3 regions of the Serratia rubidaea genome follow, and region 1 is predicted to be linked to each of the others. Evidence: predicted binding sites of a transcription regulator. Region 1 holds the regulator's gene; each other region holds the start of a gene.
The links. Region 1 encodes CRP, which controls carbon source genes, mostly activating them, when cyclic AMP is high. Its sites were predicted from a motif close to ATGTGANNNNNNTCACAT; they were not measured.
Positions count from the first base shown of each region.

Region 2: serA (phosphoglycerate dehydrogenase) is a predicted target of CRP. The motif match lies at 4,660-4,677, and genes of this name have one in related genera.
Region 3: aaeR (HTH-type transcriptional activator AaeR) is a predicted target of CRP. The motif match lies at 3,911-3,928, and genes of this name have one in related genera.

Region 1 is NZ_CP065640.1:1,146,139-1,153,589, reverse strand. It holds gene I6G83_RS05395 (helicase HerA-like domain-containing protein) at 1-1,304, shown strand, start outside; gene I6G83_RS05390 (hypothetical protein) at 1,351-2,214, shown strand; gene I6G83_RS05385 (aminodeoxychorismate synthase component II) at 2,245-2,820, shown strand; gene argD (bifunctional acetylornithine/succinyldiaminopimelate transaminase) at 2,953-4,173, shown strand; gene crp (cAMP-activated global transcriptional regulator CRP) at 4,228-4,860, opposite strand; gene I6G83_RS05370 (OsmC family protein) at 5,241-5,648, shown strand; gene I6G83_RS05365 (phosphoribulokinase) at 5,695-6,564, opposite strand; gene I6G83_RS05360 (YheU family protein) at 6,718-6,951, opposite strand; gene I6G83_RS05355 (hydrolase) at 6,953-7,451, opposite strand, start outside.
Region 2 is NZ_CP065640.1:498,610-506,060, reverse strand. It holds gene mscS (small-conductance mechanosensitive channel MscS) at 229-1,095, shown strand; gene argO (arginine exporter ArgO) at 1,244-1,858, shown strand; gene I6G83_RS02310 (oxidative stress defense protein) at 2,059-2,790, shown strand; gene I6G83_RS02305 (LysR family transcriptional regulator ArgP) at 2,832-3,725, opposite strand; gene rpiA (ribose-5-phosphate isomerase RpiA) at 3,910-4,566, shown strand; gene serA (phosphoglycerate dehydrogenase) at 4,939-6,177, shown strand; gene I6G83_RS02290 (5-formyltetrahydrofolate cyclo-ligase) at 6,226-6,834, opposite strand; RNA gene ssrS (6S RNA) at 6,887-7,068, opposite strand; gene zapA (cell division protein ZapA) at 7,110-7,442, opposite strand.
Region 3 is NZ_CP065640.1:972,241-979,691, forward strand. It holds gene I6G83_RS04490 (ribonuclease domain-containing protein) at 1-205, opposite strand, end outside; gene aaeB (p-hydroxybenzoic acid efflux pump subunit AaeB) at 498-2,465, opposite strand; gene aaeA (p-hydroxybenzoic acid efflux pump subunit AaeA) at 2,465-3,400, opposite strand; gene aaeX (p-hydroxybenzoic acid efflux pump operon protein AaeX) at 3,408-3,611, opposite strand; gene aaeR (HTH-type transcriptional activator AaeR) at 3,946-4,857, shown strand; gene tldD (metalloprotease TldD) at 4,942-6,387, opposite strand; gene nit1 (deaminated glutathione amidase) at 6,395-7,255, opposite strand; gene yhdP (AsmA2 domain-containing protein YhdP) at 7,252-7,451, opposite strand, start outside.

The DNA.
Region 1 (7,451 bases):
CGGTGCCGAATGAAAAACTGCAGGCGCGCCTGACGGCGATTGGCGTCGCCGACTGGCAACCGCAGGCCTGCACCATTATCCCGTGGGATATCTACGGCGAGAAAGGCCACCCGATCCGCGCCACGGTTTCCGATCTCGGCCCGCTGCTGCTGGCGCGCCTGCTGGACCTGAACGAGGTGCAAAGCGGCGTGCTGCAGCTGGTGTTTAAAATCGCCGACGATAACGCGCTGCTGCTGTTGGATATGAAAGACCTGCGCGCGATGGTGCAGTACGTCGGCGACAATGCCAAACAGTTCAAAACCCAGTACGGCAATATTTCCACCGCCTCGGTCGGCGCGATCCAGCGCGGCCTGCTGACGCTGGAGGAGCAGGGCGCCAACCTGTTCTTCGGCGAGCCGATGCTCGACATCAACGATCTGATGAAAACCGACGCCAACGGCCATGGCGTGATCAATCTGCTGGCGGCCGACAAGCTGATTAACCAGCCGAAGCTCTATTCGGTATTTCTGCTGTGGCTGCTGGCGGAGCTGTTTGAACATCTGCCGGAAGTGGGCGATCCGGAGCAGCCGAAGCTGGTGTTCTTCTTTGATGAGGCGCACCTGTTGTTCAAAGACGCGCCGGCGGCGCTGCTGACCAAGATTGAGCAGGTGGTGCGCCTGATCCGCTCCAAAGGCGTCGGCGTTTACTTTGTGACGCAAAACCCGCTGGATATTCCGGACAGCGTGCTCGGCCAGCTGGGCAACCGCGTGCAGCACGCGCTGCGCGCCTTTACGCCGCGCGACCAGAAGGCGGTGAAGGCGGCGGCGCAGACCATGCGCGCCAACCCGGACTTTGATGCGGAAACGGTGATTGGCGAGTTGGGCGTCGGGGAGGCGCTGGTGTCGTTCCTCGATGAGAAGGGGCGTCCCCATGTGGTGGAGCGCGCGATGGTGATCGCGCCGGAGTCAAAAATGGGCATGCTGGGGGCGGAAGGGCTGAACAGCGCCATCAATAAATCGCCGCTGTACGGCCGTTATGAAGAGATGGTGGACCGTGAGTCGGCCTATGAGAAGCTGTCGTCCGAGGGCTTTGCCACCGTCGGCCAGGATGCGGAGGCGGTGGATAAAGCGGCGCCGCAGGCCGGCCAGCAAAGCGGCGGCGGCCTGATGGGCAGTCTGAATGAGCTGCTGTTCGGCTCCACTGGCCCGCGCGGCGGCAAACGCGACGGCATTGTACAGACCGCTGCCAAAAGCATGGCGCGCGATCTGAGCAAGCAAATTCTGCGCGGCGTGCTGGGTTCGATCATGGGCGGCCGTAAAAAGTAACGGCCATAAACCGGCCTCATTCGGGGCCGGTCTTGTTTTCTCTGTTATGGATATTTCCGTGCCGTTGAGCAAAGTCGTATCGCATTTGAAACTATTTACGTCATTGCTGGCGGCATCAACGCTGTTGGTTAGCATTATCGGCATTGGAGTGATGCTGCTGTATTTATGCGTGGAAGGTATCGGTATCAGCAGCCTGAGCCTGAAAGAGAGCATGACGTTTATCATCGTCGCCGTCCTGTTTTCTTTCATCATGGTAGTCGGGCTGGTCTATGGCGCTTATGCGACGGTTGCGCCAATGACTTTTCTCGCTTATTTGGTGACGAAATTTTGGGGGAGGGAGTTGGTTCGCCACAAACTTGTTCAGGGTAAAATTACGCTGTTTTTATCATTGATCTTATTGTTGTTTTTTGTGGCGATACTGTGTTTGCCCGGGGACAGTCAGCGGTCATGGCCCGTCGTCTATTTTCTCTGTATTGGCTTAATCTTTAACATGCTGTTCTTATTCCATAACAGGGAGGGCGAGCACCCGCTCTATCAGCGCATTGGCGCGATGTTTTTTGTCTCCTGCGGTTTGATGCTTATCGCACCGATTCCCAAGGCGTTGTCAAATTACCCCATGATGATGTTGGGTTACCGTTCTTGGCCGAGCGACGCCATCTTGATGGATGCTGAGCACCAGAAGCGCATTCAAGGCTATGCCGCTCTGGTCGGCGTCCCGGTAAAAACCTGCCGGGTGGGTGAGGATCGTTACGTCAGCGACGATATCACTCTGGTGTGGGATAGCGCTCAGGACGGGAAGCAGTTTATTCGCTTCAAACAGGATGATACGTTTTTGTTTCCGCTGCAGGGCGGGCAGCCGTTAGAGAAGATTAAAAAAGGAAAAAGGCAGTTGTGCCGCGACGCGGTATAATCAGGTCCTGTTTCACTGTTGACGTTTACCATGCTGCTGCTGATCGATAATTACGACTCCTTTACCTACAACCTTTATCAATACTTCTGCGAGCTTGGCGCCGAGGTGGTGGTAAAGCGCAATGATGAACTGCAGCTGGCCGATATTGACCGGCTGGCGCCGCAGCATCTGGTGATCTCCCCTGGCCCCTGCACACCGAACGAGGCCGGCATTTCGCTGGCGGCGATTGCGCACTTTGCCGGCCGGCTGCCGATTCTGGGCGTCTGCCTGGGGCATCAGGCGCTGGGGCAGGCATTTGGCGCCGATGTGGTGCGCGCGCGTGAGGTGATGCACGGCAAAACGTCGGCGATTCGCCATACGGACAGCGGCGTTTTTCGCGGGCTGAATAATCCGCTGACGGTAACGCGCTATCATTCGCTGGTGTTGGACGCCAAAACGTTGCCGGACTGTTTTGAGGTGACCGCCTGGAGCGAGCGCGACGGCATGCGCGATGAGATCATGGGCATTCGCCATCGCACGCTGGCGCTGGAAGGGGTGCAGTTCCATCCGGAGAGCATCCTCAGCGAGCAGGGGCACGCGCTGCTGAGTAATTTCCTTAAAAGTTAATCGGTTATAAGTTTTTCGCCATTATCGATGATTTTGGTTTGCCCTTGATTGGTTTTTTATGCATATTTTATGACTATATTGTCACTTTGGTGGCGGCGTTAAAAAACCAATCTCTTGAGGTGGAACCCAATAATGACGGAAAAACATGCGGTCAATCGCAGCACGTTCGATCAGGTGATTTTGCCGGTTTATGCACCGGCGCAGTTTGTGCCGGTAAAGGGCCAAGGCAGCCGCGTGTGGGACAGCGAGGGGAAAGAGTATATCGATTTCTCCGGCGGCATCGCCGTTACCGCATTGGGCCACTGCCACCCGGCGCTGGTGGCGGCGCTGCAGCAGCAAAGCGAAACCCTGTGGCATACCAGCAATGTGTTCACCAATGAACCGGCGCTGCGGCTGGCCAGCAAACTGATTGACGCCACCTTTGCCGACCGGGTCTTTTTCGTCAACTCCGGCTCGGAAGCCAATGAGGCGGCCTTTAAACTGGCGCGCCACTATGCCATTACCCGCCACAGTCCGTATAAAACCAAAATTATCGCCTTCTATAACGCCTTCCACGGCCGGACGCTGTTTACCGTCTCGGTGGGCGGGCAGGCGAAATATTCCGACGGCTTCGGGCCAAAGCCGGCCGATATCGTGCACGTGCCGTACAACGATCTGGCGGCGGTCAAGGCGGTGATGGACGACAGCACCTGCGCGGTGGTGATGGAGCCGATTCAGGGCGAAGGCGGCATTACGCCGGTGGACGCCGAGTTCCTACAGGGCGTGCGCGCGCTGTGTGACCAGCATCAGGCGCTGCTGGTGTTTGATGAGGTGCAGAGTGGTATGGGACGTACCGGCAAACTGTTTGCCTATATGCACTACGGCGTGACGCCGGATATTCTCACCACCGCCAAAGCGCTGGGCGGCGGCTTCCCGATCAGCGCGATGCTGACCACCGAGGAGATTGCCTCCGCCATGCAGGTCGGCACGCACGGCAGCACCTACGGCGGCAACCCGCTGGCCTGCGCGGTGGCCGAGGCGGCGCTGGAGGTGATCAATACGCCGCAGGTGCTGGACGGCATTACGCAGCGCCATGCGCTGTACGTGGCCAAACTGCAGCAGTTGGCCGAGAAATACGGCGTGTTCAGCGATATTCGCGGCATGGGGCTGCTGATCGGCGCTGAACTTAGCGCGGCCTATCAGAATAAGGCGCGGGATTTCCTGGCGGCTGCGGCCGCGCATGGCGTGATGATCCTGAACGCCGGACCTAACGTTATCCGTTTTGCGCCGTCATTGGTGATTGAACCGCAGGATATTGAAGAAGGGATGGCGCGTTTTGAGCGTGCGGTGCAGGATGTGGTGAATGCGGCATAAGCTACCCTTGCCGTCAGCATAAAAAACGGCGCGTATGCGCCGTTTTCTTATTAATTAACGCGTGCCATAAACGACGATGGTTTTGCCGTGTGCGGAGATCAGGTTTTGATCTTCCAGCATTTTCAGGATGCGGCCGACCGTTTCGCGTGAGCAGCCGACGATCTGACCAATTTCCTGACGTGTGATTTTAATTTGCATACCGTCAGGGTGGGTCATGGCGTCCGGCTGTTTCGCCAGGTTCAGCAGGGTCTGCGCAATGCGGCCGGTAACGTCAAGGAAGGCGAGGTTACCCACTTTCTCCGAGGTGACCTGCAGGCGGCTGGCCATTTGCGCGGAAAGGCGCATCAGAATATCCGGGTTGACCTGGATCAGCTGGCGGAATTTCTTATAGGAAATTTCAGCTACTTCACAGGCGGTTTTTGCTCTCACCCAGGCGCTGCGCTCCTGGCCTTCTTCAAATAATCCAAGCTCGCCGATGAAATCCCCCTGGTTGAGGTAGGACAGGATCATCTCTTTACCTTCTTCATCTTTAATCAGCACCGCAACGGAGCCTTTCACGATGTAGTAGAGCGTTTCGGCCTTTTCACCTTGGTGAATCAGCGTACTTTTGGATGGATATTTGTGGATATGGCAATGAGACAGGAACCATTCGAGAGTCGGGTCTGTTTGCGGTTTGCCGAGAACCATTCGCTATTATCCTCTGTTGTAATCGCTGCCTTGTAACACAGGGATCAAAGATCCCTGTTAAACGCGTTGATAACCGGTAATGCATGCGGGCTATAAACAGGTTTTGAGGCGTGCCGTAAAATACGCTATTGCCCTTAGCATATTAACTTGCTGACGGTGCTGCAAGCTACATTCTGTTAACATCTCGCTGAAGATGCGTTTCCTTGGGCAGATCCCTGAAAAATCGGTGTCCAAAAAAGAGTTATTGCGGTTTGTTTGTAGCATAGAGTGAGGCGAGTGTCTTCTGTTGTCTCGCTTCAGCATGACCAGCATCAGGTTCCGTTGCCAGTTTTAGTGCGAAAGCGTAGTCTGATTTTAAGAAATTAACCGGAGTGAGCAGTATGCAGGCAAGAGTGAAATGGGTGGAAGGATTGACCTTCCTCGGTGAGTCCGCGTCGGGCCATCAGGTGATAATGGACGGGAATGCCGGGGAAAAAGCGCCGAGCCCGATGGAGATGGTGCTGATGTCGGTGGGCGGCTGCAGCGCGATCGACGTGGTGTCGATTCTGCAAAAAGGCCGCAACGACGTGCGCGACTGTGAGGTAAAACTCAGCTCACAGCGCCGGGAAGAGGCGCCGCGCACCTTTACCGCGATCAATCTGCATTTTATCGTCAGCGGTAAAGGGCTGAGCGACAAGGTGGTGGAGCGGGCGGTCAATCTGTCCGCCGAAAAGTACTGCTCGGTATCGCTGATGCTGAGCCAGGCGGCAACGGTGACCCACAGTTTTGAAATCCGCGCCGTGGAATAACTTCACCCGGCGTGCGCCGGGTGCGAAGCCCGTAAGGCGCGCGCCGCTATTCGATCTTTTTCCCTTCCAGCAGGCGCTGCACCAGCGGCGCCATAATCAGCTCCATCGCCAGCCCCATTTTGCCGCCCGGCACCACCAGCGTATTGATATGCGAGATAAATGACCCCTGCAGCATCGCCAGCAGATAGGGGAAGTCGATCTGATCCAACCCGCGGAAGTGAATCACCACAAAGCTTTCATCCAGCGAAGGGATGGCTTTGGCGGCGAACGGGTTGGAGGTGTCGACCGTCGGCACCCGCTGGAAGTTGATATGGGTGCGGGAAAACTGCGGCGTGATGTAGTTGATGTAGTCTTCCATCGAGCGCACCACCGAATCCATGACCGCTTCGCGCGAATGGCCGCGTTCGCCGGTATCGCGGATCAGCTTTTGGATCCACTCCAGGTTAACGATGGGCACCACCCCGACCAGCAGATCGACATGGCGCGCCACGTCGTGCTGGTCGGTCACTACGCCGCCGTGCAGGCCTTCATAGAACAGCACGTCGGTCGGCGATGGCAACGGCTCCCACGGCGTGAAGGTGCCGGGCACCTGGTTGTAGGGCACCGCTTCGTCATAGGTATGCAGGTATTTGCGCGAGCGGCCGCTGCCGCTTTTGCCGTATTCGATAAAGCTCTGCTCCAGCAGGCCGAAGTCGTTGGCCTCCGGGCCGAAGTAGCTGATATGGCGGCCGAGGTCGCGCGCTTTACGGATCGCGGCGTCCATTTCCGGCCGGGTATAGCGATGGAAGCTGTCGCCTTCCAACTGCGCGGCGCGGATATCCAGCTGCTGGAATATTTTGCGGAACGCCACGCTGGTGGTGGTGGTGCCGGCGCCGCTGGAGCCGGTCACCGCGATTACGGGATGTTTGGCGGACATACTTGGGTTACTCCGTAGTAATAAAGCGCGCGTATCAGAGAATAATTTTTAGTGTGGTTGATACATTTTTGCCAGCGGCAAGCTGCGCGAGTTGGTTTGCAAGATGTCCATTGTTACCTGATTTTTGCCGTCAGTCATAGGGCGCCGGCGCGATTAACTCTCCTGCCGGCCGGCGCGCAGCTGTCCGCGGGGCATGATATTGACGGTTTCATGCAGCTCCGACCAAACCAGCACCACCTCGCCGCTCTGCAGCTGGCGGCGCACGTCGGCCACTTTCTGCTCCAGCGAGCGTTCATGCTCGCCGTAGTCGGTGCCTTCACGCAGCACGAAGGCTTCAATCAGGTTATTCAGCGTACTGCTGTCCAGTTCTTTCCAGGGAATAATCACGTTATTTATCCAGATAAGGGGTAAGCCAGGCGGGAATGCGCTGTTCCAGCCACATTTGCGGTTTGTGCAGCGTGCCGCCGACAAAGCCGACGTGGCCGCCGCGCTCGGTCAGCTGATATTCGATATTGGGCGGCAGCGCGCTCAGATCGGGGATCACCGCGTCGGTCATAAAAGGATCGTCTTTGGCGTGGATGATCAGCAGCGGCGTTTGGATCTCCGGCAGCAACGGCAGCGCGCTGCAGCGCCGGTAGTAGTCGGTGGCGTCGCGGAAGCCGTGAATGCGCGCGGTAATGGCGTCGTCAAAGTCGCGCATCCGGCGCAGTCCTTTGAGCTGCGGCAGCCGCAGCGGCAGCGACGCCGGGTCGCGCAGCAGCTTGCGGGTGGCGTTCTGCTTGAGCTGGCCGAGCAGGTAATGCTGATAGACGCGGGAGAAGCCCTGCTCCATCCGCAGGGAGCACGGCTCCAGCATCAGCGGCGCGCTGACCACCACTGCGGCGTCC
Region 2 (7,451 bases), 650 kb from region 1:
CCCCCCGGCCGGTGCGGCGCGCCGCACCCGTTGCCTGATGCTGAAAAGGCTCCCCTGGCGGGAGCCTTTATTTTTGGGGCCTATCCGATATTTTTGCCTCGCTTTTGCTGGCAGAGTTGGCAACGCGCGCCATTGTTGGTTACCCTTACCCGGTGGTTTCCGCATCGGTTAATGCGATGTATTTTTGCGATTTCTCCCGCTGGGAGCTTGTTTAATTAGGACGTTAGAATGGAAGATCTCAACGTAGTAAACGGTATTAATAATGCCAGCAGCTGGCTGGTAAAAAATCAGGATCTGCTGATTCAGTATGCGGTGAATATCGTTGCTGCTATCGCGATTCTGATTGTAGGTATGATCGTTGCCCGCGTGGTCAGCAATGCGCTGAACCGGGTGATGAAACTGCGCGGTATTGACGCCACGGTGTCCGACTTCCTGTCGGCGATGGCGCGTTACGCCATCCTGGCCTTCACCTTTATCGCGGTGCTGGGGCGCGTCGGCGTGCAGACCACTTCGGTGATCGCCGTACTGGGTGCCGCCGGTTTGGCGGTAGGTCTGGCGCTGCAGGGCTCGCTGTCCAACTTTGCCGCCGGCGTGCTGCTGGTGGCGTTCCGTCCGCTGCGCGCCGGTGAGTACGTCGACCTTGGCGGCATTGCCGGCACCGTCGATCAGGTGCAGATTTTCTCCACCACGCTGCGTACGCCGGATAATAAAACCATCGTAGTGCCGAACGGTAAAATCATCGCCGGCAACATCACCAACTACTCGCGCGAGCCGAACCGCCGAGTGGATATCGTCGTGGGCGTCGCCTATAACGCCGATATCGACGTGGTGAAAAAGGTGCTGGGCGACGTGATCGCCGCCGACAAGCGCATCATGCACGATAAAGGCGTGACCGTTCGTCTGACCGAAATGGCGCCGTCTTCCCTGAACTTCGTCACCCGTTCCTGGACCACCAACGCGCAGTACTGGGACGTGTATTTCGATCTGATGGAAAACTTCAAGCGCGCGCTGGATGCCAACAATATCGGCATTCCGTTCCCGCAGATGGACGTTCATCTGTATCGTACCGAAGGCGCTTCCGCCAAAGCGGAATAACGCCGCCAGGGGCCGTCAGGCCCCTTTTTTTATCCTCTCGCCCGGTCATTAATCTTGTTAATACCTAATTAGAATTATCAATTTCACCTAATAATGACTTCTTCGTATGATGCGCCCGGTTAATCGACGTATCGGATGAGGACTTGTCATGCTTGCCGTTTTTCTCCAGGGCTTCGCCCTGAGCGCCGCGATGATTTTGCCGTTGGGGCCGCAGAATGTGTTTGTGATGAATCAGGGAATTCGCCGCCAGTATCACCTGTTGGTGGCGTCGCTGTGCGCGCTCAGCGATATCGTACTGATCTGCGCCGGTATTTTCGGCGGCAGCGCGCTGCTGCATCGTTCGTCGCTATTACTGATGTTGGTGACCTGGGGCGGCGTCGCCTTCCTGTTATGGTACGGCTGGGGCGCGTTCCGCACCGCCTTTAGCCGCCATATCGACCCGGTCAGCGTGGCGGAGCTGGCGCAGAGCCGCTGGCGCATCGTGGTGAGCATGCTGGCGGTCACCTGGCTGAATCCGCACGTCTATCTGGATACCTTTGTGGTGCTGGGCAGTCTGGGCAGCCAGTTTGCGCCGGAGGTGCGCGCCTGGTTCGCCTTCGGCGCGGTCAGCGCCTCCGCCGCCTGGTTCTTCGCGCTGGCGCTGCTGGCGGCCTGGCTGTCGCCGTACCTGAAAACGCAGCTGGCGCAACGAACCATCAATATTCTGGTGGGGCTGGTGATGTGGGCCATCGCCGCGCAGCTGGCCTGGCACGGCATGCAATAACGCCGCCGCCGGGGGCTGGATCATAATTTGGCACTAATCTGAATCAAAAAAACCGGACGATATGCTAGGGTTGATGGCAAGGATCTGATTGTTGATGCCGGACGACGGCCGCGTAAATGAAGGTAAATTGCCTTTCGCCGCGGTGAAAGATCGGCATGAATAAGCAGGAATCAGAACAGCCTGTCATTTAAGGAGACACTGTGAAGCTAAAAGCATTGGCTATGGCCGCAATGGTTGGATTAGGAACGTTACCGATGGCGCTGCAGGCGGCGGAAGTGCCGGAAGGGCCGCACGTGGTGACCTCCGGGACGGCCAGCGTCGACGCCACCCCGGATATCGCCACCCTGGCGATTGAAGTCAGCGTATCCTCCAAGGATGCGTCGCAGGCGAAAAAACAGGTTGATGAGCGCGTTGCGCAGTATTTCGATTTCCTGCAGAAAAACGGCATTGAGAAAAAAGACATCAGCGCCGCCAACCTGCGCACGCAGCCGGAATACGATTACCTGAAGAGCGGCGAATCGGTGCTGAAAGGCTATCGCGCCGTGCGTCAGGTGCAGGTGACGCTGCGCAAGCTGGATAAACTGAACGAGCTGCTGGACGGCGCGCTGAAGTCCGGCCTGAATGAGATCCGTGCGGTGGAACTGGGGGTTGCGAATCCGGACGAGTACCGGCAGAAGGCTCGCCAGCAGGCGATTGAGAACGCCACCCAGCAGGCGGCGTCGCTGGCCCAGGGCTTTAAGGCCAAGCTGGGGCCGGTGTACAGCATCCGCTACCACGTCGCCAACTATCAGCCGATGCCGGTTGCCCGGATGTATAAGGCCGCCAGCGCCGCGCCGGAAACCAGCGCCGCGCAGACCTATGAGCAGCAGAGCATCCATTTTGACGATCAGGTTGACGTGGTGTTTGAACTGCAGCGCGGCGGCGCGCAGTAAGCCGCAGACAGTACAGCAGGGCGCCGGTAACGGCGCCTTTTTTAATCCTGGCGCAGCACCTGGCGGCCGTGCTCCAGCAGGGCGTCGGTCACTTTGCGCATCATGCGGCTTTCCGGCGCGAAGCGGTGCCAGAACAGCATCCGGCGCTGGAACAGCCCCGGGGTCAAATCGATCAGTTCGCCGGACGCCAGCTCCTTCTCGATCTGCAGGTGCGGGATCATACAACAGGTGGTGCCCTGACGCGCCAGCTGCACAAAGGCCTCCGACGAGTTAACGATATGGCAGGGCACGCTGCCCGGCGAGAGATCGAAGTTTTGCTGCAGGAAGGCCTGATGCATGTCGTCCAGATGATCGAAGGCGACGGCCGGCGCTTTCAGCAGCGCCGAGCGGGTGACGCCGTTCGGGAAGTAGCGCTCGGCAAAATCCGGCGAGGCGACGAACAGATAGTCCAGCGCGCCCAGTTGATCGACCAGACAGCTGGGCAGCGGCTGCGGCTGAATACTGACCGCGCCGACCACTTCGCCGCGGCGCAGGCGCTCCTGGGTGCGGGTTTCATCTTCCACCTGCAGGTTCAGACGGATCGGCGAGTCGGCCAGCACCGGTTTTAACGCCGGCAGCAGCCAGGTCGCCAGACTGTCGGCGTTGACCGCCAGCGACAGCAGCAGCGGCGTATCGACGCCGGTATCGTTGCCCAGCCACTCCTCTTCCAGCAGTTCCACCTGGTGCAGCAGCGCCAGCAGTTTCTGCCCCTGCTCGGTGGGGCGCGGCGGCACGGTGCGGACCAACAGCGGCTGGCCAAACAGGTTTTCCAGCTGTTTGATGCGTTGAGATACCGCCGATTGGGTGATGCAAAGTTTTTGTGCCGCGCGTTCGAAGCCGCGTTCACGGATCACCGCGTCCAGCGCTTGTAGCGTTCTGTAGTCTGGGCGTTTCATCGGAGAGATATCCCTTAATGTTAATGGTTTCTGGCACTATACCTTAAATAGCGCCGCTTGCATCACCGAGCAGGCGTGACGTCAGGCGTGCACGGGCCACAATTTGCGATCCATACCTGCATGCAGCGGAGCGATTTACCCTATAATACGCATACGTTTTCGTATATAGGCAATGGAAAATAGCATGACGCAGGATGAACTGAAAAAAGCGGTAGGCTGGGCGGCGCTGGAATACGTGAAGCCGGGCACCATCGTCGGCGTGGGCACCGGGTCGACCGCCGCTCACTTTATTGACGCGCTGGGGTCTATCAAGGATCAAATTGAGGGTGCGGTGTCCAGCTCCGACGCCTCCACCGCCAAGCTGAAAAGCCTCGGCATTCACGTATTCGACAGCAACGAAGTGGATTCGCTGGATATCTACGTCGACGGCGCGGACGAAATTAACGGCCATATGCAGATGATCAAGGGCGGCGGCGCAGCGCTGACGCGGGAAAAAATCATCGCCGCCATCGCCCGCAAGTTTATCTGCATTGTGGATGCCTCCAAGCAGGTGGACGTGCTGGGCAAGTTTCCGCTGCCGGTCGAAGTGATCCCGATGGCGCGCTCCTACGTGGCGCGCGAGCTGGTGAAATTGGGCGGCCTGCCGGAGTATCGTCAGAACGTGGTCACCGACAACGGCAACGTGATCCTCGACGTGCACAACCTGAGCATCACCGATGCGGTGGCGTTGGAGAACAAAATTAACGGCATCGCCGGCGTGGTTACCGTCGGGCTGTTCGCCAACCGCGGCGCCGATGTGGCGCTGGTCGGCACCGCAGACGGCGTCAAAGTGGTCGAATAACCTGCGGCCGCAGATGCGGGCTGCGTCGTCCGGCGCGGCCCGTTGCCGGCATAATTCTCAGCAGAAAACATCTTTTCTTTAATTCGCCAAATTTGGTGACATATATCACATTTTTGTCATAACCTCGGCTAAGCTGCTGCCAAATTCTGCCTGCATGGCATTTTCAACCAGAATCCGCTGCCTGAACTGCCCCTTGCGCCACGGGCTGAGCAATCGTTTGTATTGCCGCCCGCGTTATTTTTGCTATGTTGGTGGTCGAGCTGTTTTATCTCTTCCCGTCATCCGGCTGCCGGCAAGGTGAAAACCCTGCGGGGCGCCCGCGAGCGGAAGAGGGGACAGCCGCTTCTGAAGTCTGAACATAGGGTCGGGTAAATGGCAAAAGTATCATTGGAGAAAGACAGGATTAAATTCCTGTTAGTGGAAGGGGTTCATCAAAGCACGGTGGATAATCTGCGCGCTGCCGGTTATACCAACATTGAATATCACAAAGGTGCGTTAGACACCGAGTCACTCAAGGCATCGATCCGCGATGCGCATTTCATCGGTATCCGATCGCGCACGCATCTGAGCGAAGAAATCTTCGCCGCGGCCGAGAAACTGGTGGCGGTAGGCTGCTTCTGCATCGGCACCAACCAGGTGGATTTGAAAGCGGCGACCAAACGCGGCATCCCGGTGTTTAACGCACCTTTCTCCAATACCCGATCCGTCGCCGAAATGGTGCTGGGCGAGCTGCTGCTGATGCTGCGCGGCGTCCCGTCGGCCAACGCCAAGGCGCACCGCGGCGTGTGGAACAAACTGGCCGTAGGCTCGTACGAGGCGCGCGGCAAGAAACTGGGCATTATCGGCTACGGCCATATCGGCACCCAGCTGGGCATTCTGGCCGAAGGGCTGGGGATGAAGGTGTTCTTCTACGATATTGAGAACAAACTGCCGCTGGGTAACGCGCAGCAGGTGCGTCATCTGTCCGACCTGCTGAATATGAGCGACGTCGTTACCCTGCACGTGCCGGAAACGCCATCGACCAAGAACATGATGGGCAAGGACGAGATGGCGCTGATGAAGCCAGGCTCGATCCTGATCAACGCCTCCCGCGGCACCGTCGTCGATATTCCGGCGCTGTGCGAAGCCCTGTCCAGCAAGCACCTGGCGGGCGCGGCGATCGACGTGTTCCCGGAAGAGCCGGCGACCAACAGCGATCCGTTCAATTCGCCGCTGTGCGAGTTTGACAATGTGATCCTGACGCCGCACATCGGCGGCTCCACGCAGGAAGCGCAGGAAAATATCGGCGATGAAGTGGCCGGTAAACTGGCGAAGTATTCCGATAACGGCTCTACGCTGTCAGCGGTTAACTTCCCGGAAGTGTCGCTGCCGGCGCACAGCCCGAACGCCAGCCGCCTGCTGCATATCCATGAAAACCGCCCCGGCGTGCTGACCCAGATTAACCAGATCTTTGCCGAAGAGGGCGTTAACATCGCCGCGCAGTATCTGCAGACCGGCCCGGAAATTGGTTATGTGGTGATTGATATCGAAGCGGAAACCGAACGCGCCGACGCAGCGCTGCAGCGGATGAAGGCCATTGCCGGCACCATTCGCGCCCGCCTGCTGTTCTGATTCGCGTTTCAGCGCTGATAAAAAGGCCGGGCTTGTCCCGGCCTTTTGCTATTGGGCGATTTGCCAGGCCCAGACTTTGGACGGGGTGACGATCTCCGGCAGCGGGATATCCCAGTGTTCGCTCGGGATGCTCTCCACCTGCTGACAGTCGTGCGCCAGTCCGATCGGATAGGGGCCGCCGTGCTGCCACTGCTGCAGCGTGCGGTCATAGAAGCCGCCGCCCATACCCAGGCGCTGCCCCTGAGCGTCGAACGCCACCAACGGCGCCAGAATGACCGCCAGCTGCGAGGTTGGCAGCACGTTACGCACGTCCAGTTCAGGCTCGAGAATATTAAAGCGGTTGGGGCGCAGCACGCTGCCGGCATGATAGTGCAAGAACAGCAGATTCCCCGGGCTGAACGGGTGCAGCACCGGCAGATAAAGCCGCTTGCCCATGCGCCACAGGCGCTCGATCAGCGGGCGGGTATCCAGCTCGCCGTCAAAAGAGAGAAACGCCGCGACGCTGTCGGCGGCAACAATGCGCGGATGGGCGGCGATGCGCTCGGCAGTCTGCTCGGCGAAAAGCTGCTGTTGCTGGGCGGAAAGCGCACGGCGTCGCTGACGGATTTGCTGACGGATAGCCTGTCGCTGCTGGGCGAACTGAGGTTGGAAATGCATCATGGGCATGATCGCATGGCGCGTTAAAGGCCGCGTAAACCTGAGAAAAGGGGGAATCTCCGAGATGCCGTCGCAGGCTGTAACCCTTGAACCCGAGGTTCAAGGTGAACGTACCGTCGCAATCTTAAGGCTTCTCGACAAGCGAGCATGCTCACCGATCGCGGAGCAATACATTCTGTTTGTACTAAATATCGGCTCAGGGGACTGGCCCGCTGGCAAACATCTCAGAGAAATTTTTTACTCATTGCCGAACCGTTAGCGTTCAGCAACTTATGTTATTCGAATTGTGCATCATCCTGACGGTCAGAGATGCGACCTTGTTCAAGCAGCGCCTGTTCAATGGTCTGTTGCAGCATACGGATGCGCTGTTCCATATTGGCCGCATAATCACGAGTTTTCAAGCGTTCTTGCGCAAGTTCGTGACAAACATTCAACGCGGCAATGAAAACCAGCTGTTCAGTATTTGTGACTCTAGTGCGAACTTTGAGATCTTGCAACCGCTGGTTAAGATCGTCCGCCGCCATGTTCAACGCATCTTGTTGTTCTGGCGGGCAATTTACCCTTAACGAACGGCCAAAAATTTGAATATCTACTGGTTGTGCAGACATGCCACCTTC
Region 3 (7,451 bases), 170 kb from region 1:
TGCTGATGTAGTAGTCCGGCAAACGCTGATGCCGCTGCAAATAACTCACTACCCGATGCTGCTGCGTCAGCTGGTCGATGCTTTCGCTCGCCCGCTCGGCCACCGCCGGCACGTTGGAAATCGCCCGATCGTCGGTACCGCGCAGCATGTTAAACCCAGCCACCGCCACGGCGATCGCTATCGCCACGAGAATCCGCTTATTCATTACTTTCCCTGACATCCGGGCCGCTTGGCCCCTGTTTTATATAAATGAATATTATGAATGAAAGATGAACGTCGCGTAACCTTTCCTGTCGGGAAGCATTACGCGGCCGAAGACGTCACCCGCGCTCCGCTGCCGGTTATCATGCCATTTTACAGCGGTGCTGACACGCGCAACCGCCCCGCCAACGGCGCTCACCACAGAGAAACGACTCTTTTTTCAGTATAGTCTTAGAGGAACGGCCAGGCAGCACGCGCCGGCCCGATCGGCGCCGGCAGCGTGCAAAAGCGCAGGATTAATCAATTAACGCGTGGCGATAACGGTGCAGCATATCCGCCAGACGGCGCACCGGGCCGGTGACGCTGAGCGGCGCATGGTTATCCACCAGCTTCTGCTGATATTCGTTCATTTCGTTAAGCAGACGATCGTAGTAATACGCCCGCTTCACCTCATTTTTGGCGCTGACCACGCGGTCGGCGGTGCGGCGGATCTGCCGGTGGAACACCGACAGCTCTTCGCTGGCGGGGATCTCGGTACGCTGCATCCGCTGGTGCGCAATAATCAGGTTCAGCGCCAGACGGTATTTGGCAATATCGTTGGGGAACATCATCAGCAGCTGGTTCAGCTGCTGGTACAGCGCCGGCAGATGGTTTTCCCGCCGCTTGGCCGCCTTGGTGGTCAGGGCCGACACCGCGCTGCTGACAAAGCTGTTCAGCAAGGTACGGCCGGTGCGCTCGCGCGAGTTATCGCGGATCAGCAACAGCACCATCAAACCGACGCAGCTGCCCAGGAACTGGCCGATAGAGGCATCGAGGAACTGCGTGACGTTAAACTCCATCGGGTTGCTGAGCACCAGAATATTGATGGTGCCCGCCAGCGTCCCCAGCGACCCCAGCCGCCGCTTCTGCACCTCAATGCCGATGATAAACGCCAGTAATCCCAGACTGAGGCAGAGCAGCAGAATGCTTTGCTGCGTCGCCGGGATGATCACCATAAAGTACAGCGCCCCCAGCGGTATCGCCACCAGCATGCCCAGCACAAAATCCATCGCCACCATGCGCGGGTTCGGCGTACGCATCGCCAGCGAGGTGATTACCGCGATAATCACCATAAAGCCGCTGCCGGAGGTCCAGCCGGTCCACAGCCACAGCAGGCAGCCCAGCGCGGTGGCGGTAAAGGTGCGCAGGCCGTTGATCATCGCGTGGTGCCCCTCCGCCGAAGCCGGTTTGATCTCGACCTCGGTACTGAGGATATCCTCCTCCACGCCGCTGATGCTGCTGTTGGTATGCACGCCTTTCGCCAGCAGCAGGTAGCGGGTGGCCGCGCCGACCCAGCTGGACACCGTTAACAGCGTGTCATCGGTGCGATGCACCGTCAGCACCTGGCGCATCAGCTTCATGCGACGGTGGATCTCCTGCGGCGTCTCCGCCGGCTCCATCAGCAGTTCACGCAGCCGTTCGCTCAGCGCATCCGGGTGGTTAAGCAGAATCAGGTAGGTTTCACAGGCCTGGGTGATCAACGTCAGCGACAGCGTATGCAGCGCGCGCACCCGGCGGTTGACCTTCTGCCAGCGCGAGGACTCCATCATCAGGCTGCTGCGCATGCCGTTCAGCGCGGTGGCGCCCTTCACCAGGTTGCCCCAGGCGCGGTCGATATCGTCCTTCTCCGCATTGCTGATACACATCTGCAACAGCTGATACTGCTGCACCAGCAGGTTATCCACCGCCCTATCGATATCCTGTTTGATCGAGCGCGGGGAGAACAGCAGGTCCGCCAGCACCGCGCTGACGATCCCCAGCACGATCTCGCTGCAGCGCTCCACGGCGAACTGCGGCGCCTCCAGCAGGTGCGACTCGCTGGTGGCCACAGTGACGATAATGATCAGTGCGGTATAGCCCGCCAGCCCCCAGGCGTACGAGTTTTCCACCTTGATAAGCGAAGAGATCCAGGTGCAGACGCCGGCCCAGATGCAGCACAGCAGCAGCATCACCACCGGCGCGCGCGCGGTGGTGACGATAATCAGCAGGCCGACAAAGCAGCCGATAAAGGTGCCGATAATACGCAGCCAGCCGCGGTGGCGGATCGCGCCGGAAAACGGCTCGCCGCCGGCGGCAAAGGCCGGGCCGGCGGCGACGATGGCGGCGGTCATCGCCGACCAGCGCGGTGTTTCCAGATTGAGGTGAAAGCCGACAAACAGCGCGAAGACGATCGCAAAGCTCAGTTTGAACGCAAACCTCAGGCGGATAAAGGTGGGGTTATTCATTAACCGAACTCACGCAGCCGGTGCATCAGCTTGACGAACGGCGACTCGCGATCGCTATCGCGGTCGTTCTGACCGGTGATAACCACGGTCGCCGTGGTGCCGGCAGGGTACGGATGCTGCTGGTCTTTCGGATCCAGCATGATTTTTACCGGCACGCGCTGCGCCAGACGCACCCACTCCAGGTTGCTGTCGATGGAGGCCAGCCCCTTGCTGTCATTGGTGCTGCTGCTGTTGTTCACCGCCGCCGCCACGCTGTCCACCGTACCGTGCATAATGCGGTTGCTGCCAAGCGGCGTAATTTCCGCGCGGTCGCCGCGGTTCAGGCCGTGCAGCTTGGTCTCTTCCATATAGGCCAGAATATAAAAGGTGTTCTTTTTCACCAACGCCACCGCCGTGGAGCCGCGGGTAATAAAATCACCGGCGTGTACGGTCAGGTTGGTGATCCAGCCGTCTGCCGGCGCGCGCACCGTGGTGCGTTCCAGATCGAGTTTGGCCTGGTCGCGCACCGCAATTGCTTTCGCCAGCTGGTGCTGGGCGGTCTCCAGCGCATTGCTGGCCTGTTCGATCTCTTCACGCGACATGGCGTCAACGCCCAGACGCACGCGGCGGCTCGCCTCACGCTTTTTCTCGGCGGTCAGCGCCTGGTAATAAGCCACGTCGGCGCTGGCTTCCGCCAACGCCTGCTGATAGCGCGGCTGATCGACCACAAACAGCACCTGGTCTTTTGTCACCAGCTGGTTGTCCGTTACCCGCACATCGCTCAGCAGGCCGCTGACGTCCGGCGCGATCGCCACCACGTCGGCGGTAAACTTGGCGTCACGCGTCCACGGCGACTCGGTATAGAACACCCAGGCCTTGAAGACGGCGATAATCCCCAGCAGGACAAGAATCAAAGTGATCGCGATTCTGGCTATTTTTATCGAAAAAGTTTTCACAGCGACCTCAAACAAAAAGACACGAAATCAGATAAAACAGGCAGCAATACAGCGCGGTGTTGAACAGCGCCGGATGCCAGACAAAATCATAAATACCGGTCGGCTGCAGCAGCCGACGCAGCACAAAAAACAGCGCCAGCGACACAATCAATTCGAAAAACACCGGGGGAAACGACAGTCCGAAGATGACCATCACCGGAAGCAAACTCATCATTTTTTCCTTATTGTTTACTACACCGGGGAAGACAGGTTTTACTCATATTTGTTCACATTACATTTACATTTTAGCGAATGCACGCCACAACTCATGCCCAGACAGGTTGTCCAGGCTATAAACCTGAAAAAAGGTTAAACTCAAGGCATACATCCGCGATAAGAAAGTGCGAGGGCAACCGGGTCGCGCTGCAACGGACGCATCACGCAGCATCTGATATACCACGCTTCGGCGCACGAAGTTTTTACACCCGGCACTGGTTATATTAGCCTGCTTACTATCAAGCCATCAACAATCTGTGATCTAAATCACTTTTAAGCCAGAGTGAATAATGGAAAGACTAAAACGGATGTCGGTGTACGCCAAAGTGGTTGAGTGCGGTTCATTTACCGCCGCCGCGCGCCAGTTGGGCATGAGCGTATCATCCATCAGCCAGACAGTGTCCAAACTGGAAAATGATTTACAGGTCAAGTTGCTCAACCGCAGCACGCGCAGCATCGGCCTGACGGAAGCGGGTAAAATCTACTATCAGGGTTGCCGCCGCATGCTGCTGGAAGCCATCGAGGTGCACGAGCAGCTGTACGCCTTCAATAATACGCCTACCGGCAATTTACGCATCGGCAGTTCGTCAACCATGGCACAAAATGTGCTGGCCACCATGACCGCCGACATGCTCAAGGAGTATCCCGGCCTGAAGGTGAACCTGGTCACCGGCATTCCGGCGCCCGATCTGATCGCCGACGGGCTGGATGTGGTGATCCGCGTCGGCGCGCTGCAGGATTCCAGCCTGTTCTCCAAACGGCTTGGCTCGATGCCGATGGTGGTGTGCGCCGCCAGAAGTTACCTGGCCGCCCACGGCACGCCGAGCACCCCCAGCGATTTGGCGAATTTTTCCTGGCTGGAGTACAGCGTACGGCCGGACAGCGAGTTTGAGCTGATCGCCCCAGAGGGCATCAGCACGCGCATTTCACCGCAGGGGCGCTTTGTCACCAACGATTCGCAGACCATGATCCGCTGGCTGAAAGCCGGCGCCGGCATCGCCTATGCGCCGCTGATGTGGGTGATCGACGAAATCAAACGCGGCGAAGTGGAAATTCTGTTCAAACGCTATCACTCCGATCCGCGACCGGTGTACGCGCTGTATACCGAAAAGGACAAGCTGCCGCTGAAAGTGCAGGTCTGCATCGACTACCTGACCGAATACTTCCAAAAAGTCGGCGAGCTTTATCAGGGCTACCGCTGACGTCGCCGCCATGCAAGACAAAAAAATACCGGCCAGGCTGAACCTGACCGGCATCACAGGGGATCATACGCTGGCGGGTAACGCTTACGCGGTGCCGCCCACCGTCAGGTTGTCCAGCTTCAGCGTCGGCTGACCGACGCCCACCGGTACGCTCTGCCCCTCTTTGCCGCAGACGCCGACGCCTTTATCCAGCGCCAGATCGTTGCCGACCATTGAGATCTGCTGCATCGCCTCAATGCCGGAGCCAATCAGCGTCGCGCCCTTCACCGGCTTGGTGATGCGCCCTTTTTCAATCAGGTAGGCTTCCGAGGTGGAGAAGACGAATTTCCCGGAGGTGATATCCACCTGCCCGCCGCCGAAGTTCGGCGCATACAGGCCGTACTCCACGCTGGCGATAATCTCTTCCGGCGTCGACTGGCCGGCCAGCATATAGGTGTTGGTCATGCGCGGCATCGGCAAATGCGCATAGGATTCACGGCGGCCGTTGCCGGTCGGCGCCACGCCCATCAGGCGCGCATTCAGCTTGTCCTGCATATAGCCCTTCAGCACGCCGTTTTCGATCAGCACGTTATACTGGCCGGGCACGCCTTCATCATCGATAGCCAGCGAGCCGCGACGCCCCTGCATGGTGCCATCATCCACTACGGTGCAAAGTTCCGATGCCACCAGTTGCCCCATCTGTCCGCTGAACACCGAGGAACCGCGGCGGTTGAAGTCACCTTCCAGGCCGTGGCCGACCGCCTCATGCAGCAGCACGCCCGGCCAGCCGGCGCCCAGCACCACCGGCATGCCGCCCGCCGGCGCGGCAACCGCCGACAGGTTGACCAGCGCCATGCGCACCGCCTCTTTGGCGAAGGCGTCGGCGCGCACTTCGCCGTCGACCGTTTCCAGGAAATAGTCATAGCCGAAGCGGCCGCCGCCGCCGCTGGAGCCGCGTTCACGCTTGCCGTCTTCCTCCACCAGCACGCTGACCGAAAGGCGCACCAGCGGACGCACGTCCGCCGCCAGCGTGCCGTCGGTGGCCGCCACCAGCACCTGCTCATACACGCCGGTGACGCTGGCGGTCACTTCCTGCACGCGCGGGTCGGCGGCGCGGGCGACCTTGTCCACCCGGTGCAGCAGGGCGATTTTCTCTTCACGCGGCAGGCTCTGCAGCGGATCGAGCAGCGGATACAGCGCCTGATGGCGAATTTCGCCCAGCGTATGCGCCCGGCCGTCGCCCTGCTCGCGCACGATGCTGCGCGCGGCCTGGGCGCTCTGGTTCAGCGCGTTCAGGGTAATCTGGTCGGCATAGGCAAAGCCGGTTTTCTCACCGCTGACGGCGCGCACGCCGACGCCCTGATCGATATTGTAAGAGCCGTCCTTGATGATGCCGTCTTCAATCACCCAGGCTTCGTGATAGCTGGACTGGAAATAGAGGTCGGCATAGTCGAGTCGGCGCTCGGCCAGCTGCCCCAATACCGTATGCAGGTCTTGATGACTCAGCTTATTAGCAGTAAGTAACTGCTCACTGACAAGCGTCAGGCTCATAATTTTTTCACTCTTGATTGGAGGATTTAGCTTCAGACGGCGCCTGCAGCGACGTCTGGAATCGGTTGTGTTGCCGCACCGGCATCTTGCCGCGTATGGTGTGCAGCACCTCGGTGTCGACACGTACTTTAATCGGCGACACGGAATCGGGGTTTTCTTTCATAATATTCCCCCAGCCGTCCACCGCCATGGTATGGCCCCAGGTACGGCGCGTCTGGCCATGACGCCCGACCTGCGCGGGCGCCAGGATCACGCACTGGTTCTCAATCGCCCGGGCGCGCAGCAGAATCTCCCAGTGCGCTTCACCGGTCACGCGGGTAAAGGCGGACGGGACGGAAATCAGCTCCGCGCCCCGATCGCGCAGCGCCTGATACAGCCCGGGGAAGCGCAGATCATAACAGATCGTCATCCCGAGACGGCCGACCGGCGTATCCACCACCGTCAGCTGCTGGCCATGCTGATAGGTATCCGACTCGCGGTAATGGGTATGCACGTCGTTGATATCGACATCGAACATATGCAGCTTATCGTAACGGGCGCGCAGCTCGCCCTGCTCGTCGAACAGCAGGCTGCTGGTGGTGAGACGCTGCGGGTCTTCGCGGCTGATTAACGGCATCGAGCCGACCAGCAGCCAGACGCCGTAACGGCGCGCCAGATCGCGCACCGCCTGCTGCAGCGGGCCTTCGCCTTCCCGCTCGGCATGCTGACGATACGCTGCGGCGTCGGCGAACAGCAAGGCATTTTCCGGCGTCATCACCAGTTTTACACCGGCATTGAGCTGCTTAATCTGCTGCTCAATCTGCGCCAGGTTATCCCGGACGCGATCGCCGCTGCACAGTTGTAACAACGCAATATTGGCATTTTTCATGACGCCTTATCCTCTTTTGGCTTACGCAACACCTCATTGATGGTCGGCTGATCCAGACTGCCGCCAATATGGTAACGAATCAGCGAAATCTTGTTCCACAGCGGCGCCAGCACCTTCGAGGCGGCGAACACCGCTGCGCCGACGATCGGGTTGATGACAAACGCGGTCGCGACCCCGACCGTGGCCGAAATCTCCG